2 regions of the Pseudoalteromonas sp. SG45-1 genome follow, and region 2 is predicted to be linked to the other one. Evidence: predicted binding sites of a transcription regulator. Region 2 holds the regulator's gene; the other holds the start of a gene.
The links. The regulator NrdR, encoded in region 2, represses ribonucleotide reductase genes. The targets are predictions, from matches to a motif close to AAACACNANATNTNGTGTTT.
Positions count from the first base shown of each region.

Region 1: the regulator NrdR is predicted to act here: its motif matches at 4,512-4,531, upstream of nrdA (class 1a ribonucleoside-diphosphate reductase subunit alpha).

Region 1 is NZ_JACJEP010000002.1:126,605-141,874, reverse strand. Features, by position in the region: gene gyrA (DNA topoisomerase (ATP-hydrolyzing) subunit A) at 1-2,675, opposite strand, end outside; gene ubiG (bifunctional 2-polyprenyl-6-hydroxyphenol methylase/3-demethylubiquinol 3-O-methyltransferase UbiG) at 2,852-3,562, shown strand; gene H5117_RS02940 (HAD family hydrolase) at 3,562-4,242, shown strand; gene nrdA (class 1a ribonucleoside-diphosphate reductase subunit alpha) at 4,651-6,933, shown strand; gene nrdB (class Ia ribonucleoside-diphosphate reductase subunit beta) at 6,999-8,129, shown strand; gene yfaE (class I ribonucleotide reductase maintenance protein YfaE) at 8,129-8,401, shown strand; gene H5117_RS02920 (DUF1287 domain-containing protein) at 8,437-9,024, opposite strand; gene H5117_RS20620 (hypothetical protein) at 9,052-9,525, opposite strand; gene H5117_RS20615 (alpha/beta fold hydrolase) at 9,811-10,170, shown strand; gene H5117_RS20610 (hypothetical protein) at 10,267-10,665, shown strand; gene H5117_RS20605 (alpha/beta fold hydrolase) at 10,638-10,799, shown strand; gene H5117_RS02905 (hypothetical protein) at 10,937-11,365, opposite strand; gene H5117_RS02900 (hypothetical protein) at 11,565-11,744, opposite strand; gene H5117_RS02895 (YkgJ family cysteine cluster protein) at 12,025-12,414, shown strand; gene H5117_RS02890 (TonB-dependent receptor domain-containing protein) at 12,630-15,005, shown strand.
Region 2 is NZ_JACJEP010000013.1:15,930-31,199, forward strand. Features, by position in the region: gene H5117_RS12150 (ligand-binding sensor domain-containing diguanylate cyclase) at 1-387, opposite strand, end outside; gene H5117_RS12155 (phosphatidylglycerophosphatase A) at 425-910, opposite strand; gene thiL (thiamine-phosphate kinase) at 907-1,881, opposite strand; gene nusB (transcription antitermination factor NusB) at 1,928-2,338, opposite strand; gene ribE (6,7-dimethyl-8-ribityllumazine synthase) at 2,354-2,818, opposite strand; gene ribBA (bifunctional 3,4-dihydroxy-2-butanone-4-phosphate synthase/GTP cyclohydrolase II) at 2,919-4,031, opposite strand; gene H5117_RS12180 (riboflavin synthase) at 4,061-4,714, opposite strand; gene ribD (bifunctional diaminohydroxyphosphoribosylaminopyrimidine deaminase/5-amino-6-(5-phosphoribosylamino)uracil reductase RibD) at 4,731-5,864, opposite strand; gene nrdR (transcriptional regulator NrdR) at 6,031-6,480, opposite strand; gene glyA (serine hydroxymethyltransferase) at 6,896-8,152, opposite strand; gene thrC (threonine synthase) at 8,422-9,705, opposite strand; gene thrB (homoserine kinase) at 9,717-10,652, opposite strand; gene thrA (bifunctional aspartate kinase/homoserine dehydrogenase I) at 10,662-13,079, opposite strand; gene H5117_RS12215 (response regulator) at 13,308-13,676, opposite strand; gene H5117_RS12220 (sensor histidine kinase) at 14,032-15,270, shown strand, end outside.

The sequences.
Region 1 (15,270 bases), on a different contig from region 2:
GCTACTTCATCAATAACCGTATCTACAGTTTCAACGTCTTCAATATCAATCAAGTCACTTTCTGTAACTTCAATCTCTTCTATACGTTGTAAACCAACTACTTGCTCTTCGTCAATAGTTCTGATCAAAATAACACCTTGGGTGTTACGTCCAACCGTAGAAACTTCATTAACGCGAGTACGTACTAAGGTACCACGATTTGAAATAATCATGATTTCGTCGTTATCATCAACTTGTACAGCGCCAACAACAGCACCGTTACGCTCACTCACCTTGATAGATACAACACCCTGTGTTGCACGGCTCTTAGATGGGTAATCTTCTAGTTGTGTACGCTTACCGTAACCATTTTCAGTTACCGTTAAAATAGCACCGTCAGTTTTTGGTACAATTAACGATACTACGCGTTGATCATCGGCCATTTTAATACCACGAACACCTGTAGCAGTACGACCCATTGGGCGAACACCTTTGAAACGAATCTCAGGGTTACCTTCTTCGTCTAATACTGGGTTACCGTTTTCATCAACAACTGTTGTTTCTTCAGCTTCTTTAAAGCGTACAACTTTACCTGCATCAGTGAACAACATAATTTCGTTGCTACCATCGGTAATATCAACACCAATCAGGCTATCGCCATCATTTAAGTTAACAGCAATAATACCGCTTGCACGTTGACGACTGTAAGCCGTTAATGGTGTTTTCTTAACTGTACCAAATGCTGTTGCCATAAAGATGTATTTATCTTCTGCGTACTCGCGTACTGGCAATATAGCAGTAATACGTTCATCAGCTTCAAGTGGTAACAAGTTAACAATTGGCTTACCGCGCGCTGCACGACTCGCTAGTGGTAACTGATATACTTTAAGCCAATATAAACGACCGGCCGTAGAGAAACACAATATAGTATCGTGTGTATTTGCAACTAATAGACGTTCGATGAAATCTTCATCTTTCATCTTCGTTGCTGACTTACCTTTACCACCACGACGCTGTGCTTCGTAATCAGACAATGCTTGATACTTCACATAACCTTCGTGAGAAAGCGTTACTACTACGTTTTCTTCGGTAATTAAGTCTTCAAGGCTGATATCGTGAGCAGCTGCATTAATTTCAGTGCGACGCTCATCACCATATTGCTCTTTAATTTCAACTAGCTCGTCACGTATAACTTCCATTAAACGCTCAGGAGTTGCCAAAATATAAAGTAGTTCAGCAATTAGTTCTAATAACGCTTGGTATTCGGTCAAGATTTTTTCGTGTTCAAGACCTGTTAGCTTATGTAAACGCAAATCAAGAATTGCTTGAGCTTGTTGCTCAGAGATATAATATTGACCATCGCGAATACCAAGTTCGCTTGCTAACCAATCTGGACGAGCAACATTGTCTTCACCTGCTTTTTCAAGCATACCTTGTACATTACCTAATTCCCACGGACGCGCTGTTAAAGCAATTTTAGCTTCAGCAGGTGTAGGGGATTTACGAATAAGTTCGATAATTGGGTCAATGTTCGCAAGCGCAATCGCTAAGCCTTCAAGCGTGTGTGCACGGTCACGGGCTTTACGTAAATCAAATACTGTACGACGAGTTACTACTTCACGACGGTGAATAATAAACTCTTCTAACATTTCTTTTAAATTGAAACATTTAGGTTGGTTATTAATTAGCGCAACCATATTCATACCAAACACAGTTTGTAACTGAGTTTGTGAATACAAGTTGTTTAAAATAACTTCGCCTACGTCACCACGTTTGATTTCAATAACGATACGCATACCGTCTTTATCTGATTCATCACGTAGCGCACTAATACCTTCAATTTTCTTATCTTTAACCAGCTCAGCAATTTTTTCAATTAAACGAGCTTTATTAACTTGATAAGGAATTTCGTGAACGATGATTGTTTCACGGCCTGTTTTTTCATCGGTTTCGATGTCGGCGCGTGCACGCATGTACACTTTACCACGGCCAGTTAAGTAGGCTTGTTCAATACCCTTCTTACCGTTGATAATTGCAGCCGTTGGGAAATCAGGACCAGGGATATAATCCATTAACTCTAAAATAGTTAAATCTGGATTTTGAATAAGTGCCAAACAACCATTTACAACTTCAGTTAAGTTATGTGGTGGTATATTTGTAGCCATACCTACTGCAATACCTGACGAACCATTCACTAATAAATTAGGAACTTTCGTTGGTAAAACATCAGGGATGAACTCAGTGCCATCGTAGTTAGGAACGAAATCAACCGTTTCTTTTTCAAGATCGGCTAATAACTCATGCGACATTTTAGCCATACGTACTTCTGTATAACGCATTGCCGCTGCTGAATCACCATCAACCGAACCGAAGTTACCTTGGCCATCTACTAGCATATAACGCAGTGAGAATGGCTGAGCCATACGAACTATCGTGTCATAAACTGCACTGTCGCCGTGTGGGTGGTATTTACCGATTACGTCACCGACCACACGGGCCGATTTTTTGTAAGGCTTGTTCCAGTCATTACTAAGCTCGTTCATTGCAAACAAAACGCGGCGATGAACAGGTTTTAAGCCGTCACGTACGTCTGGTAATGCACGTCCTACAATTACGCTCATTGCGTAATCTAAGTAGGAGTTTTTTAACTCGTCTTCAATATTGACTGGCAGAATTTCATTGGCGAGATCAGTCATTTGATATCACATTCCTTCAGTATCAGCTCTCAACAACCCGGTATTGGGTATTAAGAGTATTGTTATTATTTCTAACAGCCATGCTATCACAATTAATTTTAATTTACAGGCGCAAAACTTTGCGATTTATCAATTTAGCCCTATATAATGGCCTCAGATTGACGAGGAAGTATTTTATGACCGAACATCAAAATGTAGATCACGCAGAAATAGCAAAATTTGAAGCCATCGCCGAGCGTTGGTGGGACCTAGACGGAGAATTCAAACCTCTTCACGAAATTAACCCGTTACGTTTAGACTTTATAGCAAACAAAACGCAAGGCTTATTCGATAAAGAAACACTCGATGTTGGCTGTGGTGGCGGTATTTTAAGCCAAAGCATGGCGCGCATGGGCGCAAAAGTAACTGGCATCGATATGGGGCAAGAGCCTTTAACTGTTGCTAAGTTGCACAGTTTAGAAACTGGCGTAAATGTAGATTACATAAAAGTGCCAGCAGAAGAGTTTGCATCGCAACACCCAGAGCGCTTTGATGTAATAACCTGTATGGAAATGCTTGAGCACGTTCCCGACCCAGCATCTATCATTCATGCCGTAGCTGCACTTGCCAAACCAGGCGCAGACGTGTTTTTTTCAACCCTAAACAAAACACCTAAAGCATATTTATACGCTATTGTTGGTGCTGAAAAGCTTTTAAAAATGGTGCCTGAAGATACACACGACCATAAAAAGTTTATAAAACCTGCACAGCTTATTACATGGGCAGAGCAAGCGGGTTTAAAAGTTCGTGCAAGTACAGGCCTTTCTTATAATCCACTATCAAAGCAATATACGCTCAATAGTGACGTTAGCGTAAATTACATACTGTACTTTGAGAAGTTAGCTTAATGGCTAACTCTCAAGCCCCCCTCCCCCTTATTGAGTACGATGCATTTTTATTTGATTTAGACGGCACTCTACTCGACACCGCTGATGATTTAGGTGCGGCTTTAAATGCAGTTCTTATTAATAATAAAATAGAGCCTGTTAGTAGTGACATATACCGTCCTGCGGCATCTAACGGCGCAGGCGCATTATTAGAGGCTGGTTTTAAAGAGTTATGGGACACACAACCTCAAAGCGAGCTTATTAAGCAATTAGTTGACGAATACGCTGCAAACATAGTAAATCACACGCATTGCTTCAGCGGTGTTGAATCGTTGCTTATTGCCCTTGATCAGAAAAAGATCAAATGGGGGATCATGACTAATAAACCAGGGTTTTTAACTGATCCTTTAGTGGCAGCAATTCCCGCATTGAAAAATGCTAGTGTAGTAATAAGTGGCGACACCTTAGCTGAAGCTAAGCCATCCCCTTTACCGCTGCTACACTGTGCACAGCTTATGGGAGTGCAACCAAAACGCTGTTTGTACATTGGTGATGCACAGCGAGACATACAAGCAGGCAAAGCCGCAGGTATGCGCACAGCAACGGCACTTTGGGGTTACATACCAAGTATTGATGAAGCCAACAGCTGGAATGCTGATTTTAACTGGCAAAGCCCAATTGATGGTTTTAACCATATATAGTGCCATGTTAATTAATAAACACTATATATTGTGATTGTGTTAGTTTTTACGCAAAGCTTGCTGATAAAAAAAGCAGTCAAAATTTATTTTTAAAATGCGTAAATTTAGCAGATCATTAGTTGATTTTTGCATATTTCAACTTAAATGATTGTTCGAAGGTGAGTGTCTACTAACACAAATACGTTATCCCGAAGTTATCCACAAATAGGGGCAATTATGTCCCTTGCAAAACAACTCAGACCACACTATCTTGTGATCTCTAAATTGAACAACACCAGATATTGTGGCCAAATGTTATTCAATTAAATTCGCAAATATGGCGAAACTTATAATAAATGAGTATATACCTTGCCCCGGCGAGGTATAAAGCATTGGTCAAAATACATAATTCCCAAGGAATACAGGCAAATGAACCAACAGTTATCTGTAAGCAAACGTGACGGGCGTAAAGAGCCTCTTGATCTGGATAAGATCCATCGCGTTATTGAGTGGGCCGCCGAAGGTTTAAATAACGTTTCGGTTTCGCAAGTTGAATTAAAGTCGCACATTCAGTTTTACGACGGTATTCGTACTAAAGACATTCACGAAACCATCATTAAAGCAGCAGCGGATCAGATTTCAAAAGAATCGCCTGATTACCAATACTTAGCTGCACGTTTAGCTGTATTCCATTTACGTAAAAAAGCGTACGGTCAATTTGAGCCACCACGTTTATTTGACCACGTAACAAAAATGGTTGGCGATAAACGCTATGATGCTCATTTACTAGTAGATTACACAGAGCAAGAGTTAGATGAGCTTGATGCATACCTTGATCATTCTCGCGATCTTAACTTTAGCTACGCTGCTGTAAAGCAACTTGAAGGTAAGTATCTCGTTCAAAACCGTGTATCGGGTGAAATATACGAAAGTGCACAGTTTTTATATATTTTAGTTGCAGCAAGCTTATTTTCAGATTACCCACGTGAAACACGTACTGATTACATTAAACGTTTTTACGACGCGGTATCATTATTTAAAATATCTCTACCAACGCCAATTATGTCGGGTGTACGTACGCCTACTCGCCAGTTTAGCTCATGTGTATTGATTGAATGTGGCGACAGCCTTGATTCAATCAATGCAACGTCGTCAGCTATTGTTAAATACGTTTCACAACGTGCGGGAATTGGTATTAACGCAGGTAGAATACGTGCGCTAGGTAGCCATATTCGTAACGGCGAAGCGTATCACACAGGTTGTATCCCTTTTTATAAGCACTTTCAAACAGCGGTTAAAAGTTGTTCACAAGGTGGTGTACGTGGCGGCGCAGCAACATTATTCTACCCGCTTTGGCATTTAGAAGTAGAGAACCTACTTGTACTTAAAAATAACCGTGGTGTAGACGACAACCGCGTTCGCCACCTAGATTACGGCGTACAGTTTAATAAACTAATGTACTCTCGTTTAATTAAAGACGACTACATTACGTTATTTAGCCCATCAGATGTGCCTGGCCTTTATGATGCATTTTTTGAAGACCAAGCTGAGTTTGACGCACTTTACGTTAAATACGAACAAGACGAGTCTATTCGTAAAAAACGCATTAAAGCCATTGAGCTTTTCTCAATGTTTGCGCAAGAGCGTGCAAGTACTGGTCGTATTTATTTACAAAATGTGGATCACTGTAATACACACAGCCCATTTATTTCTAAAGTTGCGCCAATTCGCCAATCTAACTTATGTTTAGAAATTGCATTGCCAACTAAGCCACTTAATAACGTAAATGACGAAGAAGGCGAAATCGCCCTTTGTACACTTTCTGCGTTTAACCTAGGTGCAATAGAGTCACTTGATGAGCTTGAAGAGCTAGCTGAACTTGCAGTACGCGCACTTGATAACTTACTTGATTTCCAAGACTACCCTGTACCGGCTGCTAAAAATGCAACTATGGGTCGTCGTACACTAGGAATAGGCGTAATTAACTACGCATACTACCTAGCTAAAAACGGTAAGCGTTATTCTGATGGCAGCGCTAATGCATTAACGCATAAAACCTTTGAAGCTATTCAATATTACTTGATGAAAGCATCAAACGAGCTTGCTAAAGAACGTGGCGCATGTCCTAAGTTTAACGAGACAACGTATTCACAAGGTATTATGCCAACAGATACGTACAAACGTGATTTAGATAAAATTTGTGATGAGCCACTTCATCTTGATTGGGATACACTACGTGCAAGTATTAAAGAGCACGGTATGCGTAACTCAACACTAAGTGCATTAATGCCATCAGAAACATCGTCGCAAATCTCTAACGCAACTAACGGTATTGAGCCACCACGTGGACATATTAGCGTTAAAGCAAGTAAAGACGGTATTTTAAAACAAGTTGTTCCTGAGTATGAGCGTTTAAAAGATCAGTACGAGCTACTATGGGACATTCCATCAAACGATGGTTATTTACAGCTTGTTGGCATAATGCAAAAATTTGTTGACCAAACAATTTCTGCAAATACAAATTATGATCCAAACAAGTTCGAAGGCGGTAAAGTACCTATGCAAGTCTTATTAAAAGACTTACTAAGCGCGTACAAACTAGGTGTTAAAACCTTGTATTACCACAATACTCGCGATGGCGCCTCAGATTCACAAGAAGATGCTCCAGAAGTGGAAGATGACGATTGTGAAGGCGGCGCGTGTAAAATATAACTGCTGATTTTTATTTTAAGCGGGCATTTAGCCCGCTTTTTCTGATAGTTTTTTGAGTGATAAACATGTCTTATACTACTTTTAGCCGAAACCATAATAACCAAATGCAAGAGCCAATGTTTTTTGGCCAAACTGTAAACGTATCTCGTTACGACCAACAAAAATACCCAATTTTTGAAAAGTTAATTGAAAAGCAACTGTCTTTCTTTTGGCGTCCTGAGGAAGTAGATGTAAGTAAAGACCGTTTAGACTTTCAAGCATTACCAGATCACGAAAAGCATATATTTTTAAGCAACTTAAAATACCAAACACTGCTTGATAGTGTACAAGGTCGTTCGCCAAACGTGGCTCTACTTCCAATTGTATCGCTACCAGAGCTTGAAACATGGATAGAAACATGGGCGTTCAGTGAAACAATTCACAGCCGTTCATACACGCATATTATCCGTAACGTAACACAAGCACCTGAGCTTATTTTTGATGACATTGTTAGCAACGATAAAATTAGCGAACGTGCTGATGCCGTAACTAAATACTACGATGACTTAATTAACTCTGTATCGCTTTACAACTTATACGGTGAAGGCAAACACGAGATTAACGGTAAAACAGTTATCATTAATTTATTTGAGCTTAAAAAGAAACTTTACCTGGCTATGATGTCGGTAAATATTCTTGAAGCGATTCGCTTTTACGTAAGTTTTGCATGTTCGTTTGCATTTGCTGAGCGCGAGCTAATGGAAGGTAACGCTAAAATCATCAAGCTAATTGCACGCGATGAAGCACTTCACCTTTCTGGTACTCAGCATATTTTAAACATTATGCAAGACGGTAAGGACGATCCAGAAATGGCGATTGTTGCTGCCCAGTGCCGCGACGAAGCGATTAAAATGTTTGTTGATGCTGCAGAGCAAGAAAAAGAGTGGGCTGAGTATTTATTTAAAGATGGTTCAATGATTGGCTTAAATAAGCATATTTTATGTCAGTACGTTGAATACATTACCAATGCACGTATGACTGCGATTGGCTTGCCAGCACAGTTTGAAAATAACAGTAACCCTATCCCGTGGATAAACTCGTGGTTAGTGTCTGATAACGTGCAAGTAGCACCACAAGAAGCAGAAATAAGCTCATACCTTGTTGGTCAAATAGACTCTCAAGTTGATGCATCAGAATTTGGTGATTTTGATTTATAATGAGTGACAAGTCTACTGCAAGCATAACGCTTGCAGAAAACAGCCAGTGTATAGAATTTATCGCTGGCTGCCCTTCTCTTCTACACTGCTTAGAATCCATGAAAATAGACGTCGCATTCCAATGCCGTGAAGGCTATTGCGGCGCTTGTAGAGCAACTTTAGTATCAGGCAGTGTTGAGTATAACGAAGAGCCACTTGCGTTTGTACGTGAAGGCGAAATACTGTTGTGCTGCTGTAAACCCAATGGCAATGTAAGTATTGATCTGAAATAAAAATCAATACTTACATCCATCGTTTATTAAACTTATCAATAGTGTGGAACGAACCGGTAATGTCCGGTAATTTTATAATCAAAAAGCATATCGCTTTTTTGCGGACCACGCCCTATATTATGCACAATAAGTGGGTTACCCGTATCTTGAGATAACTCATTAATCACCATACCTATATGAGGTAAATTACCTGGTAACATCCACGTTACTATATCGCCGGTTTTATAATCACTCACTTTGTTGGATTTACTCAATACGTTTGCATGGCGCTCAAAGTAAGCTTGTAAATTTGGAACACGTCGGTGATCTATATTTTTATCAGGCTTAGTTAAGCCCCAAATACGTTTAGATGGATACAGCGCAAAGTTTTTTTGCATGTCTTCATGCACGAGTTTCTGTAAATCGATTCCCAACTTTCTGTAACTTCTAATTATTACATCGGTGCACACACCTATATTTTTAGGTACATCCCCACCAGGGTAGCCAATAGAGCGATAAGCGCCGTCGTAAGTCACATCATGAGTTGTACGCTCAAGCAGAGCTGAAACAATATCTTCTTCAAACGATGCTGCATTACTATTAATACACGCTAAAGTAAGTAAACACCCAATAATTCTGTACATATAAACTCCTTTCAACCTAAAATTGAGTTACAGCGTTTGGGCTACGTGCCTAAGCACGTCTATTTTATTGCCTTTACTTGCAAATTGCGTATCCAGCGCATATGCCATTTTTTCAAGCGGAGCGTCGTTATATCCTACATGTTGGATTTCGCTAATGTAACGCATCATAAACGCGTCAGGACCAAGTTTAAGCCACTGCGCTACATGCACAAGCTCATGAAAATGAACCCTCAAATCTTTTGCAACCTCAGGAAGTAGGTAATAGGTATTTTTATACGTTATACCCGCCGCGTCCATATCGACAAAATCACCTAGACCCATTTCTCGCAGACCCGCAAAGTCAGGTTTTGGTATTTTATCAACAACAACGTAAAAGGCATTTTTTAAAAATTCGACAGGATAAAACCCTGCAAACTCACTAGCAAATTTCTCACAGCTAATTCTTTGGGTTTTATATTTAATATTTGTTGCATCAATCCATTGTTCTATTTGTTCGAGCACGTCCTTTCTCCAAAATACTAGCTTAACGCTGTACACATTCTGTAAGCTAACAAATTAATAATAACAAAAGTAAATTAACGAATCTCTTTTTTAAATTACAAAAAGCTGCTAAAAAACCACTTACCCTCTAATCAACTATATATTTGGTAATGTGCTTTAAAAACACAGGTATTGTTACTGTGTCCTTATTAGTAATAACTTGTAATTATTAACTGAATGCAATTGTGTAAATAACGGGTCTGGTAAATTAATAAAACGTCATTACCAAAAATAACGAGTTTACTTATGCACCCAGATATACAAAAAATTCTTAAAGTAAAACCTGCTCACATCGTCTCATTTATTGTGTTTTTATTAGTTTCAATATCTACGTTTACCGCTCAAGTATATGCCGCTGATGCTGTATGGCCTTCAAAAACCACTTACAAATATGCAAATGTAAATGGTAAAAAGATATTTTACCGAGAAGCTGGCGCGCAGCATAAGCAAACCATTGTACTTTTACATGGGTATCCGTCGTCTTCACACAGCTACCGAGAATTCATCCCACTCTTATCAGGTCGTTATCATGTGATTGCACCTGATTATTTAGGCTCTGGTTATAGCGCACGCCCAAACCCAAAAACTCAAAAATATACTTTTTAATTTCTAGCTCAATACGTTGAAGGATTACTAACAACACTTAAAGTAAAGCACTACAGCCTTTATATACAGGACTTTGGAGCTCCTGTGGGCTTTAGAATGTTGTTAAATAACCCAAATAAACTTGATGCACTTATTGTACAAAATGGTAATGCGTATTTAGAGGGGCTAACCCTACCGAGGCAAGCTTTTTTTAAAGCCGCGAATGAGGACAAATCACAAGCGCAGAGTGATAAAATTTATTCGTTCACGTCTAATAAAGCCATTATTAATAAGCAATATTTACGAGACGTACAAAGTAACCCAGAAGTAATGAGCCCTAATAGCTGGACGCACGATCTTCACTTTTTACAAACTAAATCCGATAGAGTAATTCAAGTACAATTGCTACAAGATTACTACAATAACCTTCTCGACTACCCTAAATGGCAAGCTTATTTACGCAAGTACCAACCAGCAACATTAATTGTATGGGTAAAAACGACCCTGCGTTTATAGCCGCAGGCGCTAAAGCATATTTAAAAGATGTACCGAACGCTGAAATACATTTACTCGATTCAGGACACTTTAGTGTTGAAGAAAAACCAGTTGAGATTGCAAAGTACATTGTGAACTTTATGGATAAGCTATAAATAGCGGAAATAAAAAACGCTGAGGGTATAAACCATCAGCGTTTCATTAAATTGTACTAACTTAAGCTAAATCCAAAGAAATAGTATTTAATATGGGTAACTGTCAGATCAAGTCTGAGCTAGTAAATTTTAAGTATTTAACCTTCTTCTTCAATAAGTGACTCTAGTAGATCGTGTATTTCAGCTTTAAGCTCTTTATCTTCAATTTTATTAGCACTAACCTTAGCATTTTGAAGATTTTTAATAGCCTCGTCTTTTTGACCAAGTTCTAGCTGCAGTGTAGCCATTGAAAAAGAAACTGATGACATGTGATCTTTGTTATTAATCGCAACAGACTTTTCTAATGCTTTTTCATAAGTCGTGATTGCCTCTTCTAGCTCTTCGGTAAAATCAGCCAAAGTTTCCCATTGTACTGGGTGATCTTTTGAGGTATTTTCGTTTTCAATACAAATCGCTTTTAATTGAGCAAATAAAGATTCAAATTTTTCTCGGTTATTTTTGTTAGCCGCCGCCATTAAATCTTCTGCTAGGTCATGTACCGCTTTATATATTTTTGTATTCATCATCACTGGTTATCCTTTAGTGCAACTAAACTAATTTACTGACTCAATTTAGCTAAAATGTATCATTACAGTCATTATAAAATGTATTTAAACAACTGATTTATTTAATTTGGTGTATAGCGTAATAATACATTAATAATGAACATCGCGTAGGCGTTAAACACACTGTAATTAAACTTTATCGCAATTACTCTTAGTAACCTCACACACTGAATAAACTTGCAACCCAATCCAACGTAAAGATGGTCGTAAACACTTTAAGTGCAATGACAACTATAAATAATAAGATGATTGCCGCTTTGGCTTTACTACTTTTGAGGTTGTTCCAATATAATAACTTTGCATTAAATTCTGTTTTTAACTTAGTAACAGCTTCTTTCATAATTACATCCTACTTAGGGATCCCGCTCAGCAACATTTAATAACTACAAAGCTGCCCAAGCAGGTTTCATAATATTTTTCGCCACCTTAGAGTAAAGCATTAAATAAAGCCTGTACTATATAAAATGTAACAAGGGGTTTTAACTTAAGTTATTGTATCTAACTTTTTTACACACCCAAAAAGCAAACACTGGGGCAATTCAGTAGAGCGTTAATAATAAATTTGGTGCTACACTAATACCTAACTTAAATGTGTTAACAGCCAACTAAATTAGCAAATTATGAAAGAGTGCAACCAGTGTGGTAAATGCTGTATTAAATATGGTGGCGGCGACTTAAGCGCAACGAAAGAAGAAATAGGTTTATGGGAGCTCTTTAACCCCGAAATTTATGAGTACGTTAAAAACAACGAAATTTGGTTTGACCCAAAAACAGGCTTAAGACTTCAAGTGTGCCCATTTTTAGAAATTGCGCCTAAAAAGGAGCCTCTCGCTAAAAATATGTATACCTGCAGTATTTACCTTGACCGTCCAGAAGACTGCCGTCACTACCCTAGCCTTATTTCAGAGATGATCCGCGACGAATGCGAAATGATTGAATCTATAGATATAACAAACCAGACAAGAGCGCAGCATAAACTAGATTTGATAAAGATAGATAGCCGCTCTTAAATACCCAGATAAACCTGCAGCGCTATGAGTCTCGCACTTAAATAAATAAGTATTTCTATTAACATACCTATTATTATAATTTTTATAAAATTGGTTTAATCGTCATTTTTAGATCATTCATCGCAAAACACAAAGTTATACTATAACATTGTTGATTCACTGATTTTGCGGTGTTATATTATATCACAACATGATAACCGCGAACCAATATATCCATGACAAAGTTAACATTAATCTCCTCTGCTATTTTTTCTGTTTTATGTTCTCAATCAGCTTTGGCTGCCACTGTTACTGGTAAAGTAATGGATGATAAAAATCAACCAATCAAAAATGCCTCAATTCATGTGCATGGCAAAAACCAAAGCGTTAAAAGTAATGATTTAGGCGAATTTGCTATAGAAATCGATGCAAATAGCCAATTACATATTAGTAAAGACAACTACGTAGACTCTCGTATTGCTGTAAGCGAATCTTCAAATAATCTGTCTGTGTCACTTAAACCAACATCAGTTGAGACAGTGGTTGTTTATGCCTCTGCACTTCATAAAAATAGCCTCGAGATGATATCGCCAGTAAGCGTGCTCTCAGGTGATGAATTAAGAAATAAATCTAAACCAACTCTTGGTGAAACGCTAAAAGGTTTACCAGGCGTAAATGCAAGTTACTTTGGCCCTGTATCATCAAGCCCAATTATTCGTGGTTTAGATGGCCCTCGCGTTAAAATCACACAAAACGGATTAGATGCCAGCGATGCATCACGTATTGGCCCAGACCATGCGACATCAAGCGATAGCCTAGCAGCAGAACAAATTGAAGTATTACGTGGTCCAAGCACCCTACTTTATGGCTCTGGTGCAATTGGTGGCGTTGTAAACGTGGTTGATAACCGTATTCCTACTAGCAATATCGACGAGCTTACAGGTGCAGCTGAATACAGCCACGATACTGTATCTAACGCAAATACAGTTGCTGCAAAACTTGAAACCGGTAATGAGGGTTTTAACTTTCATTTTGATGGTACAAAACGCAGCGGCGATGATTACCAAACACCAAACTTTACTATCACCGATGATGATGGCGATGTCGAAAAAGAAGATTCAGTAGAGAACACCTTTATTGATAGCGAAACGCTTAACTTTGGTACTAGCTATGTTGGAGAGCACCTAACGGTTGGTTTTTCTTACGGTAGCATTGATACCGATTACGGGATTCCGGGACATGAACATCACCACGAGCATGATCACGAAGGCGAAACTGAAGAAGAACATGAAGAGCATGAAGATGAAGAGGCTGAAGAAGCCGTTTATGCACATTTAGAGCAAGACCGTTGGCAGGGTTTAATAAGCTATGCACTGCATAACAATTGGATTGAAACCATTAACCTACGTGTTGGCTACACAGATTACTCGCACAGCGAAATTGAAGATGGCGAAATTGGTACTACTTTTAAAAATAAAACGACTGAAGCACGTTTAAATGTAGAGCATAAGTTTGCTGATTGGCACGGAATGATGGGCTATCACTACAGCGATTCTGACTACGATGCAATTGGTGAAGAAGCCTTTACACCCGCAAGTGTAACTACAACTAACGCATTATATTTACTAGAAGAGCGTGAATTTGGCGACATTACAATTGAACTTGGCGCACGTGTTGAAGATTACAAAATTGAAAGCCAAATCACGGCACACGAGCATAGCCACGATGAAGTAGAAATAGATCACAGCGACGAAGAAACCATTGGGTATAATGAAAGTTTTACCAATTTAAGTGCCTCTGCTGGTGCCATTTGGCAATACAAGCCGGGTCATAGTATCGCTACGAGTATTTCTCATTCAGAACGAGCACCACTTTCGGCAGAGCTTTTATCTAACGGTTTACACATTGCAACTGGCACTTACGAGCTAGGCCTTGGTTACAATATTGAAGATAATGAAGCGCATTTTGAGCCAGAAAATATCAAGCAGGAAACTTCAACAAACTTAGATTTAAGCTTTAGACGCTTTAGCGGTGATTTTGGTTACACCGTTAACTTTTTCTATAACGATATCAAAAACTTTTATTTTCAAGAAAATACGGGGTTAGTTTACGATGAAGAAGATGGTTTAGAATCAGCTATTGGTGCACATGACGATGCTGTTGCGGTTTATCAATTTACAAGTAAAGACGCAGAGCTTTATGGAATTGAGTTTGACGCGCATTACCAAGTAACACCAAGCGCTATGGTTAAAGTATTTGGTGACTCAACTCGTGCAAAACTAAAAGACGACGAAGGTAATTTACCACGTATCCCTGCCAATAAATTAGGCTCTGAGTTACAGTACGATTTAGGTGACTTACAACTAACATTAACGGGTACTCATTACTTTGATCAAAACGATGTAACTGCCTTTGAAACTCAAACTGATGGCTATACGTTATTTGATGCACAAGCTAATTACCAATTAGGTTTAGGCAGTGTCGATGCACAGCTGTATATAAACGTTGATAACATTACTGATGAGTTAGGTTTTGTACATAGCTCATTTATTAAAGATAAAGCCCCACTACCAGGCAGAAACTTCCGCTTTGGTGTTCGTGGCTATTTTTAATAATTAAAAGTAGTTTTAGTTTATAAACCGCATTTTATTAATGCGGTTTTTTTATTTTTAGAATATATAATATCGATCGGCAATAATACTTGATCAATTCAAGGGATTAAACTTTGCGCTAACTGCGTAAAAAATTATGATATACGACTGCATGGATGCAAAAGGTAGAGCAATGCAGGAGCAATTAGTGATAACAATTAGTTAAAAAAGTTTTTGCCTTGTTATCAACCCTATTTTCTTAGCGCAAAATAGATCACTTAATTAA
Region 2 (15,270 bases):
TTTAGAGTCCTCAAGAATATCCCTTACTGGACCTTTAATATTAAATTCTTGTGCTGCAAATGTGGCTGGGTTAATAACTACCAAGCCACTTTTAGTGCCTACCCATAACAAACCACTAGAATCGACTAAAAGCTTATTAACACCATTACTAGGCAAGAATGGACTATTTTGCGTGTTGTAATTTGTAAATGTTGTACCATCAAAACGGCTTAAACCAAATTGCGTACCAAGCCACATATAGCCTTGCTGATCTTGCACAACACTTTTAAGTGATTGCGACGGTAGGCCATCTTTTATATTCCATTGCTTAACTACGTAATCAGTAATTGAAGCCCAACTTGGCGTCGCGCACAACATAAGTACACAAACCAGTAAAAATCGCATCATATTGCTGCCACCTAGTTAAACAAATCAAATATAAAAATTAAAAGGGCAGTAAACCCACTTTTATTAACGCTTGTAAACATATAAGCGAAAAAATACCCGCAAGTATATCGTCGGCCATTATACCTAAACCGCCATGTACTCGTTTGTCTAGCATACGGATTGGGCCGGGTTTTGCTATATCAAAAAAGCGAAATAACAAAAAACCTACGAGTAATGTTTGCCAGTTAAGTGCTGCGCCAATCATAGTGATGTAATAACCCGCCACTTCATCCCATACAATAGCAGGATGATCGTGCACGCCTAAATCATCAGCCGTTTTACCGCACGCCCATATACCAAATATACTGATCACAACGGCAAATACAATTTGCAGCCATAACGGATAATACATGGTCATAAAAATGAATGGCAAGGCAGCAAATGTACCAAATGTACCGGGCGCTTTAGGGGCAAGCCCAGTCCCAAAGCCCAGACCAAAAAACTGATGTGGACGCTTTAAATTAAACTTGCGGTTATTGTTCAAACCAGCTCCTTTGCAAAGTGCTCAAAACCCTGCGGTTCAAAATCAAACTTTTCACCGTTGTGTAAAAGCTCAATTTGGCCATCGCCACTTTTAACTTGGCCAATGCATGTTGCATCTACACCATACTGGCGTAGCTTTATTTCTAACATACTCTTATTGCTATCAGGGACCGTAAAAATTAATTCGTAATCATCACCGTAACTGAGAATAAATGGCAGCTGCTGATTAAAATCAAGGCTTGCTTGCATCGCATCTGAAGTTGGAATACTTTCAATATTCACCACTGCACTTACTTGTGACATATCGAGTATATGACTTAAATCAGCGATTAAGCCGTCCGACACATCGATAGCCGATGATGCAAGGCCTCGTAATACCTGCCCTGCAGCAACACGTGGGGTTGGAAAGTCAAAGCGTTTATTTACGTACTTTAAATGCTCTGGCTCAATACTTATACCTTGTTTGCGAGACTCAATTGCAAGTCCAGCGTCACCTAGCGGACCCGTAACATAAATCCAATCACCCACTTTTGCGCCACTACGACGAAGTGCAGTACCTTCGGGTACAGTCCCTTTCGCACAAATAGTGATGGTTAGTGGGCCCTGAGTTGTATCGCCACCTATAATCTGCACATTAAAATATTCAGCAATTTCATGCATGCCATCAGTAAACTCTTCAATCCACTGTGGGTCAATACTTGGCAAAGTTAACGCAACTGAAACCCAAGTTGGCTCAGCGCCCATGGCCGCTAAATCACTTAAATTAACAGCAAGCGCTCTGTGACCTAATGCACGAGGGGAAATATCATCAAAAAAGTGTACGCCAGCAACAAGAGTGTCTGTTGTAACGGCAAGTTGGCAGTTTTGTGGAACGGTTACTAAAGCGCAATCATCCCCTATACCTAGGTTTACATCACGACGGGTGATACCGCGACCTTTAAAGTAGCGGTTAATTAATTCAAATTCCTTCATACACAAAAAAGCCGGCCTATGCCGGCTCCCCTCTTTAACGGTTTACTTACTTGCGTAAATGCTTAACAGCTTTATCAAGTACACCGTTTACAAATTTATGGCTGTCTTCAGCGCCAAAAATTTTGGCCAGCTCAATACCTTCGTTAATAGCAACTTTATAAGGTACGTCTTCACGGAACTTAAGCTCATAGCTGCTTAAACGTAAAATTGCACGCTCAACCATATCTAAGTCATCAAACGGACGTGTTAAATGTGGTGATACAGCTTCGTCTAGTTGCTTGTAATTTACAGCAACACCCGTCGCTAGATCTTTAAAGTATTCAACATCAATTTTAGTAACGTCTGTTTCGATCAACATTTGTTGTTCGATATCGGCAATTAAATTGCCACTTATTTGCCAAGAATAAACGGCTTGGAGTGCTAAGATACGTGCTTTACGTCTTGCTGCTGGTTTCACAAAAATTCCTTAAACTTAAATTTTATCTAACACATTAACCATTTCAAGCGCGCCTAAAGCAGCTTCGCCGCCTTTATTGCCCATTTTGGTGCCAGCACGCTCAATTGCTTGTTCAATGCTTTCTGTGGTTAATACGCCAAATGCAACCGGGATATCATACTCAAGTGATACTTGCGCAAGACCTTTGTTTGATTCGCCAGCAACTAGGTCAAAGTGTGGTGTACCACCTCTGATCACTACGCCTAATGCGATGATTGCATCATACTCTTTTTTTGCCGCAACGCGTTTAGCCGCTAAAGGTAATTCTACCGCGCCTGGCACATAAATAACGGTAATGTCGTCATCTGATACGCCACCTGTGCGTTTTAGCTCATCAACAGCACCTGCAAGGAGGCTGCTACCAATAAAGTCATTAAAACGAGAAATGACAATGGCAAATTTTTTGCCTGGAGCGTACTTATTACCTTCAATAATTTTCATTTGATAACCCTAAAAATAAGTTCAAGCGGTTGCGATTGCGCAAAAATTGCTGCGCATCATACCATAAAAATAAAATAATAGCCTAGTTTAAGCGTGATGCTTATTGTGGCTCAACGTAATCAACAACTTCTAAATGAAAGCCCGAAAGTGCATGGTACTTTTTAGGGCGACTCATTAATCGCATTTGTTTAATTCCAAGATCGGCAAGTATTTGCGAACCTACGCCAACAGTACGAGATGTACCTTTGAATTTACGTGGCGTAACGCTTTCGCCAGCATCAGCTGCTGCAAATGCTTTCACAGTTGCCTCTAACTCTTCAGTGCTTTCTTGCTTACCTAAAATAACTAAAGCACCTTCATTTTTAGCGATATAAGCCATTGCTTCAGAAAGGCCCCAGCTACGGTCAGCACTTCTGTCTGAAAGTAGAATATCGTTAAAGGTACTTTGCAAATGTACACGTACATTTGTCGGCTCTTGATCTTTTATATCGCCTTTGAGCAATACGTAATGTAATTGGCCGTCAATTGTGTCTTTGTAAGTAACTAAATCAAATTCACCATGAACAGTTGGTAACTTACATTTTGCTACTTGCTCAATTGTTGTTTCGTTTAAGTTGCGGTATTCGATTAAATCAGCAATGGTGCCAATTTTAATATCGTGCTCTTTCGCAAAAACTTCTAAATCAGGGCGACGTGCCATAGTGCCGTCAGCATTAAGTATTTCAACAATAACAGATGATGCTTCAAGTCCAGCTAAACGCGCTAAATCACAGCCAGCTTCAGTGTGTCCTGCGCGAGTTAATACGCCACCAGGTTGCGCCATAATAGGAAAAATATGTCCAGGCTGAACAATATCACTTGGGACTGCGCCTTTAGCTATAGCCGCTTGCACTGTACGCGCTCTATCTGCTGCTGAAATACCGGTTGTAACACCTTTTGATGCTTCTATCGACATTGTAAAGTTAGTCGAAAATGCTGCACCATTGTTTTTAACCATTAACGGTAAATCAAGTTGCTCGCAACGCTCTTGCGTCATGGTTAAACAAATTAAACCACGGCCATGGGTAGCCATGAAATTAATCGCTTCTGCGCTAATATGCTCAGCAGCTATTATTAAATCGCCTTCATTTTCTCTATCTTCATCATCCATTAAAATAACCATTTTACCGGCTTTAATATCGTCGATGATTTCTTGCGCACTGTGTAAATTCATAAATTTGCTCGTGTAAGTTGTCAGTTTCGTTATTTAATAAAACCCGCTTTAGCGAGTAAGCTCATCGAAATATCAGAGCCCGTTGGTTGCTCTGCACCCTTTATAAGGCGCTCTAAATAACGTGCAATTTGATCGACTTCTAAATTAACTTGGGTACCTACTTTAAAATGAGCAATTGTGGTTTGCTCACTCGTGTGTGGGACAATTGTTAATTTGAATTTATTACCCTCTACAGCGTTTACTGTCAGGCTTATACCATCAATACATACCGAACCTTTGTAAGGAATGTATTTCATTAAATTTTCGTCAGTTGTAAGCCAATATTCTGTTGCTCTGGCGTTTGCTGTAATACTTGTAATTGTTGCGATACCATCAACATGGCCAGACACTAAATGACCGCCTAAACGAGAAACAGGTTGCATGGCTTTTTCAAGATTCACCGTTTGTCCTAAAGCATAGTGAGCAAAACCGGTCAAACTAATCGTCTCATTAGATAAATCCGCACTAAAACCATCAATATGTTTATCAACTACAGTTAAGCAAACACCATTAGTTGCAATGCTGTCACCTAACTTTACGTCTCTCATATCAAGATCAGTACTTTGGATACGAATGGCTAAGTCGCCTTGTTTTTTTTGTAATAAAGCAATTTTGCCTGTGGCTTCTATTATCCCAGTAAACATAGCACTACTCTTTTTATTAAGTGATTTTAATGAGTTTTGACGCGGTGATACGTAAATCGTCACCAATGCGCGCACATTCATTAAATGTTAAATCAACGGTGTTCTGCATACTCGTCAATTCAGGAAAATTAACTAAACTTTTTGCATCATGGCCCATTAGTTTAGGCGCTAAATAAAAAACAAACTCGTCAACTAAATTAAGCTCTGTCATTTTACCAGCAAGTGTTGCGCCAGCTTCAAGCCAAACATTATTAAACTGCAGTTGCCCAAGTTTTTCTAAAACGGCTTGTAAATCAACTTTACCGTTACTTTCACTAACTTCAATATGCTTTACAAAATGCGGCCATTGCAATGATTTATCAACCTTAGTCGTAAATATTATTACATCACTTTGGATTTCAAATAAAGCAAGGTCAGGTGTTAAACGGTTTTGAGAGTCAATTATAACACGCACGGGCTGGCGAAGCGGCAAATCAGTAGGCAGTGTGCAAGGCAGCTCACTTAGTCGCACATTAAGTTTAGCATCGTCTACTAGCACTGTATCGGCACCGGTTAAAATAGCGCAGCTTTTCGCTCGGTATAATTGTACGTCTTGTCGAGCAGCAGGACTTGTGATCCACTTACTTTGCCCATTTTTAAGCGCCGTTTTACCATCAATACTCGCTGCCATTTTGCAAATCACATAAGGTAAGCCTTGTTCCATACGCTTAAAAAAGCCAACGTTAAGTGCGCGAGCTTGTGATTCGAGTAACCCGTAAGCAACGTCAATACCCGCGTCGCTCAGTATTTTAAGGCCTTTGCCAGCAACTTGTGGATTTGTATCAACCATAGCAGCAATTACTTTTACCACACCGGCAGCTTTTAAGCCTTCGGCGCACGGTGGCGTACGGCCATAATGACTACACGGTTCAAGCGTTACATAAGCCGTTGCACCTTGTGCATTTTTTCCAGCGACAGCCAGTGCATTTACTTCTGCATGGCCTTGACCTGCTAATTGATGAAAACCCTCACCAATTATTTGATTATTTTTAACTAAAACACAGCCAACATTAGGGTTAGGTGTGGTAGTAAACCGACCTTTTTTGGCAAGCTCTATGGCGCGTGCCATATACATTTCATCATGTTCAGTAAAAGTAGTTTGGTTAAGCATTTATTATACCAATTGCGTTAAATTAGTGGTCCATTATAGCGCTAAGAAAATAGCGCAATAACAAGGCTAAAATTATGACATATAGTTGTTCTATATGAATAATTTTTAACGCAGTGAGTGCGCTATTTAATGCGATAGAATGATCATATTTTTAATAAAATTGGTATTACTCCCCTAAGCGGGCAATTTCTTCGCCAAATTCACGTATGTCTTCAAACGAGCGATATACAGAGGCAAATCTTACGTACGCTACTTTATCGAGCTTCTTGAGGGCTTCCATAATGCATTCACCAACCAAATGGCTTGAAATTTCTCGCTCACCTGTAGCACGCAACTGCGATTTTATTATATTCACTACTTCGTCTACTTGCTCTGTGCTCACTGGACGTTTTTCGAGTGCGCGATTTAAGCCATTTAATAATTTATCTTCGTTAAATGGTTCGCGGCTGCCGTCTTGTTTAATAACACGAGGCATAACCAGTTCAGCGCCTTCAAATGTAGTAAAGCGCTCATGGCAGTCGTTGCACTCACGGCGCCTGCGAACTTGATGGCCTCCACCAACAAGGCGTGAGTCAATAACTTTAGTATCTTTTGCGGTACAAAATGGACAATGCATAGCTCGGTACTTCCGTTTTAAAACAAAAAAGGCCGCTATTTAGCGGCCTTTAATCTTAGCAAAAAAATAGGGTCTGTTGACCTTTCAGGATTAAATTTGTTCTATCTAGGGGCGATTTAATCGCGGCGCGAGGTTTGTAACCTAGTGGGCTAAGTATAAATCGAGCAAAGCTTCCGCGTCCTGCTCACGCCCCTTACCTACATCCATGTAGGCAACAAAGAGTAAATCGCCCCTAGGACGAACCCGAGGGCAGTGCATGTTTGGCATTTATGCTGCGTTATCGCCTATTTGTGTGGAGTAACCACACTACATAGACTCTGCCTTGCCTAAAAACCAAACATACTACTGCAAATTAAACCTCGAAAGATAAACAGGCCCCTAGCCTATGTGATCTAAATTACTGCTGCTTATGCAATTAAGCGTATACAGGTAATTTTGCACAAATTGCTTTAACTTTTTCTTTAACTTGCGCCTGTACAGATTCATCAGTGATGTTATCTAGTACGTCACAAATCCAGCCAGCAAGCTCTTTTGATTCTTCTTCTTTGAAACCACGACGAGTGATTGCAGGAGAACCAATACGCAAACCAGATGTTACAAACGGAGAACGTGGATCGTTTGGCACTGAGTTTTTGTTAACTGTGATGTTAGCGTTACCAAGGGCTGCATCTGCATCTTTACCAGTAATATCTTTATCGATTAAATCGAGTAGGAATAAGTGGTTTTCAGTTTTGTCAGATACAATTTTGTAGCCGCGCTCTTGCATTACAGCAACCATTGCTTTTGCGTTTTTAACAACTTGTGTTTGGTATACTTTAAATTCTGGTTGAAGCGCTTCTTTAAATGCCACTGCTTTTGCTGCAATAACATGACATAAAGGACCACCTTGGCCACCAGGGAAAACTGCGCTGTTAAGCTTTTTATAGATTGCTTCGTCGCCACATGCAGAGATAATTAAACCACCACGAGGACCAGCAAGTGTTTTATGCGTAGTTGTAGTTACAACATGTGCATGAGGAACTGGGCTTGGGTAAACGCCTGCCGCAATTAAACCTGCAACGTGAGCCATATCAACAAACAGGTAAGCACCTACTTTGTCAGCAATTTCACGGAATTTAGCCCAATCAACAATACCTGAGTACGCTGAGAAACCACCAATAATCATTTTTGGTTTATGCTCAAGTGCTAGTGCTTCAACCTGTGCGTAATCAATTTCGCCCGTTGTTTCATCTAGTCCGTATTGAATTGCATTGTAAAGCTTACCAGAGAAGCTTACGTGTGATCCGTGAGTTAAGTGACCACCATGAGCTAAGCTCATACCAAGTACAGTGTCGCCTGCTTCTAATAGCGCTAGAAAAACAGCAGCATTAGCTTGCGAACCAGCATGTGGTTGTACGTTTGCGTAGTCAGAACCAAATAACTCGTTAGCACGGTCAATTGCTAATTGCTCAACAACATCAACATGCTCACAACCGCCATAATAACGTTTGCCAGGGTAACCTTCTGCGTATTTATTTGTAAGCTGTGAACCCTGCGCTTCTAGTACGCGTGGGCTACAGTAGTTTTCTGAAGCGATTAGTTCAATGTGCTCTTCTTGGCGAGCAGTTTCTTTGTTTATCGCGTCAAATAACTCTGGATCAAAATCCGAAATATTCATGCTACGTTCTAACATTGGGGTCTCCTAGGGCAACGTGTATGGTGTTTTTTAGAGGCTTTATTGTACGCTTTAAACGACTCTTTGCCTACGCTCTTAAGTTGAGGATATTTAAACAGGGATTGAAACTATTTCACAGACTTTTTAAGATGATATTTTCTTATAAAACCATAACGATTTTAAATGAATGCTATTTCCTACATTTAATTAGTAAATGCAACTCACTAGATTTAAAAGCCTAAAGTTATAAAAAAAGGCGGCTTAACCGCCTTTTTGAATTAATTAACTTAGCCAAGTTTAGCAAGTATTTCTGTACGTAATGCGTCGTAATCGGCCTTTATATCGCTTGCTAGGCATGGTTTTGCTAGTGCGTCGCTAAGTGGTTTTGGCATACCTAATTCAATATTTAAAATACCCTCTACGCTTTCTTTAAACTTAGCAGGGTGAGCTGTGGCTAAAAAGATACCCGCTGCACCAGGCGCTCGATTTTCAACAAGACCTTGGTACGCAATAGCAGTGTGAGGCTCTGCAACATAACCCGTTTGTTGAATTTTTTTCATCACCGATTGCGTGTCTTCCTCGTTTACGCTAGTTGAATAAAAGTTATCGTAGCTAAACCAGTTATTATCTAACATTGTTTGCACACGCGGCCAGTTGTTTGGCTTACTTACATCCATTGCATTTGAAAGCGACTCAAGTGTTGCGTTTGGCGTCCAGGTTTTATCAAGCATAAAGCGCGGCACAGTATCATTTTGGTTGGTTGTTGCACTTAATTTACCTACAGGTAAGCCAATAACCGCACCAATCATTGCAGCACATACATTACCAAAGTTGCCACTTGGCACTGATATATGCGCTGTTGCGCGTTTTTCTTTTGGTAGTTGTGCAATGGCCTCAAAGTAATAACAAACCTGAGCAACTAAACGGCTAATATTAATTGAATTAGCAGAATTAAGCCCAAGTGTTGATTTAACTTCTTCATCTAAAAAGGCATTTTTAACCAACTCTTGGCAATCATCAAAACTGCCATCAACTGCGTAACAATGAATATTGTTACCTAACGTAGTAAATAGCTTTTGCTGAGCAAGTGAAATTTTGCCTTTAGGATATAAGATGACAACATCGATATTCGGCTTGTTATAAAAAGCATGTGCAACGGCTGCACCAGTATCGCCCGATGTTGCGGTTAAAATAGTTACTTTTTCATCTTTATTAAATTGCGCTAAACACTCAGCCATAAAGCGACCACCAAAGTCTTTAAACGCAAGCGTAGGACCATGAAACAACTCTAAGCAGTATGTATTCTCTTCAACTTCCACCAGCTTAACTGGAAAGTTAAATGCATTTTTAACCATTTGTGCCACAGTGTCGCTAGGCAGCTCATCACCAATTAGGTGAGATAATATTTTGCCACTGCGTGTAACAAAGTCCATATCAAGCAAAGCATCAACATCGGACAGTGGGGCAAGGGATTCAGGGAAAAACACACCTTGATTACGACCCAAACCTGTTTTTACGGCTTCAACGAACGACACTTTTTGTGAGCTATCTTTTAAATTATGTAATTGCATGACTACCTATCCTATAAAACTGTTAATTGACGCGTGCCGTCGTTATCTAATTTACAAATGTGGCAAAAGCCTTGCTCGTTAATGTAATTTGCCTCTAACCACTGCGCGCATTGCTGTGCAGCTTCAAGTGTTTTACATACACTAAACAAGGTAGGTCCTGCGCCCGAAATACTCACTATTTCAGCGCCCAACGCTGGTAAGCTTGCTTTGGCTTCACTAAAACCTTTAATAAGCGGTGCGCGGTAAGGTTCTGCTATTTCATCTTTCATTATGCTCAGTGCATCGTCAAAACGATTAGTCAACAGTAAGCTACTAAATGCCGATAAACGCTGTGCAAACTCAACACTTGCATGCATGCTCAACTCTTTTGGTAAAACCGAGCGCGCTTTTGCAGTGTTGAGTGAAAAACCAGGGAACGCAGCAACGTAGTACCAATTTTCATCAACAGGCAGTGCAATCGATTTATCAGGGATTAAATCACCTGTTAATTGCAAACCACCTAAATAGCATGGCGTGATGTTGTCGTAATGACGACCACCGCTCACTACAGCTTCAAAGTCAGCCATAAGCTCAATAAGCTCAACCTGACTTAAGTTAGTTTGTGCAAACTTATCAAGGGCAGCAAAGGTAGCCACGACCGAGCATGCACTAGAACCAAGTCCAGATCCAATTGGTAAATTCTTTTTAAGCTCGAGCTTTACGCTTGGCATATCAGGCGCAACATGCGCTCTAAAATGTACTAAACACTGGTACGCTAAGTTTTCATTCGCATCACTTGGTAACTTGTGAGCGTAGTCGCCAGTGCAAATAAATTCGTCACTTGGTGCTGCACTTACAACGGCTACATCGCCTAATAAACTACCATCAATTGGCGCAAGCGCTGCGCCAAGTGCATCAAAACCCACTGCAAAATTACCAATAGACGCCGGAGCATATACTTCAATCATAACGAGCTCCTAGCGCGATAGTGTTTTTAAAATATCAGCAAATACACCCGCTGCTGTTACTTCAGAGCCGGCACCATAACCACGAATTACAAACGGACGTGGCTGGTAGTATTGGCTTAAAATAGCAAGCGCGTTTTCGCCATCGCGAATTACATTAAGCGCATGTTTTTCATCAACAGCCTCAATACCTACTTTACAGTGACCTTCTTTAATTGTACCTACATAACGAAGTACCTTTCCTTCGCTCGCAGCACTTTGAATGCGGTCATTAAAATCAGCATCTAGGCTTGGTAGTTTTGCCATAAACTCATCAACGCTATCACCTTGTGCAAAACCTTGTGGTAATACTGACTCAACTTCAATATCGCTTAGCTCCAACTTCATACCGGCTTCGCGAGCAATGATCAGTAACTTACGTGCTACATCGGTACCCGATAAATCATCACGAGGATCTGGCTCAGTAAAACCGCTTTCTTTAGCTTTAATAGTTGCCTCAGAAAGTGATAAACCATCTTGAAGTGCACCAAACATATACGAAAGTGAGCCTGATAAAATACCGCTAAACTCTAGTAACTCATCACCGGCACCAAATAATGACTGCAAGTTATCGATTACTGGTAAACCTGCACCAACGTTAGTTTCGTATAAAAATTTACGATTATTCTTTTGCGTAGCAGCTATTAAATCTTGGTAATACGTGTATGAGCTTGTTGTCGCTTTTTTATTAGCTGCAACCACATGAAAACCTGCATTTAAAAAGTCTACATACTGCGCAGCAAGTGCATCTGAAGATGTACAATCTACTAATACCGGATTCACTAAGTGGTTTTGCTTAACAAATTGCTCTACTAATTTTAAATCAAATGCTTGCTCAGATGAGGCCAATTTTTGCTGCCAATCACTAAAAGCGATGCCTTCGTTATCAAGGTGTAATTGACGAGAGTTAGCAACACCATACAAGTTAAGTTTAATATTACGCTTTTCAAGCCAAGCTTGCTGACGTTCAAGCTGATTAATAAGCTCTTGCCCTACTAAGCCACAACCTAGTAAAAACACATCAATTGACGGCACATGCGTGAAAAAGTTTTCATGGCATATTTTTACAGCGTCATTACATAACTCACCATCAATTACCGCAGAAATAGCACTTTCTGTAGAATCCTGTGCAATTGCCACAATATTTACTTGCGCTTGTGCAAGCGATGCAAAAAACTTAGCCGCTAAGCCTCGGTGTGCGCGCATGTTGTCGCCCACTAAAGTAACAATGGCTAAATTACGTTGTACTTGTACAGGCTCAATAAGCCCTGCTTGTAATTCAAGCTCAAATGCAGTTTGTAGCGCATCGAGTGCAAGTGCTAGGTCTGTTTCGTGCACACAAAAACTAATACTAAATTCACATGATGATTGCGTGATCAATACAATTGATACGTTATCGTGAGCAAGCGCGTTAAATACCTTAGATGCCATGCCTACTTTACCTTTCATGCCTGGGCCTGAAACAGTTAACATTGCAAGGTCTTGTAAGCTAGAAAGCGCTTTTACGGGCTCATCAGATGAATAATCGTTACCAATTAATGAGCCTTGTGCGTCTGGGTTATGCGTATTTTTAATTTCACATGGCACGCCTGCTTTAGCACACGGTAAAATTGTTTTTGGATGAAGTACTTTTGCACCAAAGTAAGAAAGCTCCATCGCCTCTTTATAAGATAAAAAATCTACTTTAGTGGCTTTTTTAATATAACGAGGATCAGCGCTATATACGCCATCAACGTCAGTCCAAATTTGGCAAATCTCAGCTTCTAAACATGCCGCAGCAATAGCTGCTGAGTAATCTGAGCCATTACGGCCAAGCGTCGTAAGCTCACCTTTATCATTACTCGCCGTAAAACCAGGCATAATATAAATAGTTGCAGGGTTTTCTTTAAGCACAGCTTGAAAGCGAGCTTTACTTGCCACTAAATCAGCTTCTGCATCAATGTAGCCACCAGTTGAAGCAATACAGCTTGTTGCTTCTAAGTACCTTGCATCTTGTGAGCTCAATAAAGCCTGCATTAAAGAAACGCTAACGCGCTCTCCAAAGCTAATTACAAATGCGCGAACTTGATCAGGGCAACACTGTATAAGCGACACGCCATCTAATTTATTTTTAAGTTCCCTTAGGTCTGGCCAGCTTGTAACGACTACGCCACTTTTTTCAACGTCAGCTTTTAAGCCCTCACAACGACTCGCTAATGCTTGCCATTGCTGCGAAAAATCTAAGCCTTGCTCTGCAGCACTTGCAAGTGCAACTAGCGAATCGGTCATTCCACCTGGAGCAGAAAGCACCAATAACATTTCATCTTTTAACTGTGCTTTAACTAACTGAGCTACCTGTTGTAAGCATGCATAATCGGCAAGTGAAGACCCACCAAATTTTAAAACTCGCATTGTTTATGTTCCTCATCCCATAAAACGAAAAAAGGCCTGTGTTCTAAGTGAACACAGGCCTTTAAATTTGTTGCACCGACCTATGCCACTATCCAGTAAGAATGATGGTTGTAATAATAATGGTCAGTACGCGATTAATTGTTTTCATATGTTAAGACTGCCTTAACAAAGGCTATGCTGTCAACCCTAAATTAAAAGATAAAACAGCCTTTTTTAACATGAAAAAACCTAATGAATGCCAAATTTATGCAATATTTCATTCAAGCTTGATTTATTAATAGGTTTATCAATAAAATCAATTGCGCCAAGTTGGGCGACTCGTTGCTTCATTTTCTCCTGTATATCAGCAGAAATAACCAACACAAAGCACTCTATTTTTTCTGTTTTTATAGTTTCAAGTACTTGTATACCATCAACCTCTGGCATGGTGAGGTCTAGGCACAGTAAATCAAAGTTTTGTGCTCTTAAAAGATCGAGGGCGTTTGCTCCATTTATAGCTTGTTGTATATCTGCGTCTATACACTCATTTAAACACCGCACGACTTGTTTACGAGCAACAGCAGAATCATCACAGACTAATATCGAAAATTTCATCATGTTTACTACTACACAACCATCAAAGTTATTAAAAGACCATCTTTCTTTGCACTCAGGACACTTTAACACGCATCTAAATACTTAGCGCATTAATAATTCAATGCAATGATAAATATAGAATTAACTCATTTAAATATGATTAACGAAACTAAATTCTAATCAAACTTACAAAACTTAACGTCTAACAAATTTACTAATTCATAGCTGAGTTTAATTACATTAATACTACATACCTACTTAATTAGATTTATCTTATTAAATTTTAACTTTTTTATTTATTTTTAGAGGTTTATTGACTAACTTTTAAATTACAATAGTAACGTTACAAAAATAACAAAGGATGAACAAGTCACTCATGTTACAAAAAAGCCTTTCTAAGAAGCTGCTAACAAGCGTTTTATCCGTTTATTTTTTGCTTACCTTCGTAGTGACTTGCGGACAGGTGCTTGCTGAATATCTCAATACTAAAGACTATATACGTGATGAATTAAGTACATTACAAAAAACCTTTAGTCGTAGCTTAACACGTGCAATTTGGGAGCTTAATACCAAGCAAACAATTACAACAGCAGAAGGTTTACTCGCCATTCCCATGATTGAAGGGATTATTGTTCGAGATGACAGCGGCGAAATTATTTCACAGTTAGGGCGCTCGCTCGACATACATAAGCTATATAACCAACAGTTAGTACAAGAAGAAGCTATTTTAGAAGACGCGAAATCCGGTCTGTTTGGTTACACCTTTCCACTTATTTTTGAATTTTCTGGCCGTGCTACCCAAGTGGGCGACGTTACCTTGTTCTCTAGCCGAGAAGTTGTTTTAAGCCGAATTATGGTATCAATCTACTTTTTGATTGGTAATGCGATGATTAAAACTACCTTTTTAATCATTTTATTTTTAATGGCATTTAGAAAGCTTCTTACAGATCCCTTAGCTGAGCTTACTGAGCAACTAGAAAACCTAGAATTAGATGAGCTAGAAGGACAACACATCGAAATAGAAACAGAGGAGCATAACGAACTAAAAGTAATGGAGCAGTCGTTTAACAAACTAATAGATAAAGTGGTTCAGTACAGAAAAGAGCTTGAGCACACCCAAAAAGAACTTATTATTAGTAACGAAAAGCTCGATCATCACAACATACAACTTGAGCAAGACGTAGCCCGTAAAACATCAAACTTAAGCCAAGCAATGATGGAATTACAACAGCAAAAATACGAACTTGAAAAGCAAAAAATTGTGCTCACTGAAGAAATAGATTTACGACGCAGCACAGAGCAAGAGCTAATTTCAAAGCAAACTGAATCTCAGCGTTATATAGAAGAATTAAGCCTTGCACAGGAACGTTTATTAGGCACAGAGAAGATGGCAGCACTAGGCGGACTTGTGGCGGGTATTACGCATGATATTAACACCCCTATTGGGATAGGTGTAACGGCAATATCGTTTTTGCAAGAACGCTTAAATAAACTCGAAAGTGCTTATAGTGAAAAAACACTTTCACCAAAAGCACTAGAAGAATTTATTAACGAAGCAAAACAAAGTACAAGTTTGTTAACCACTAACTTAGATAGAGCCTCAGAGCTTATTGCT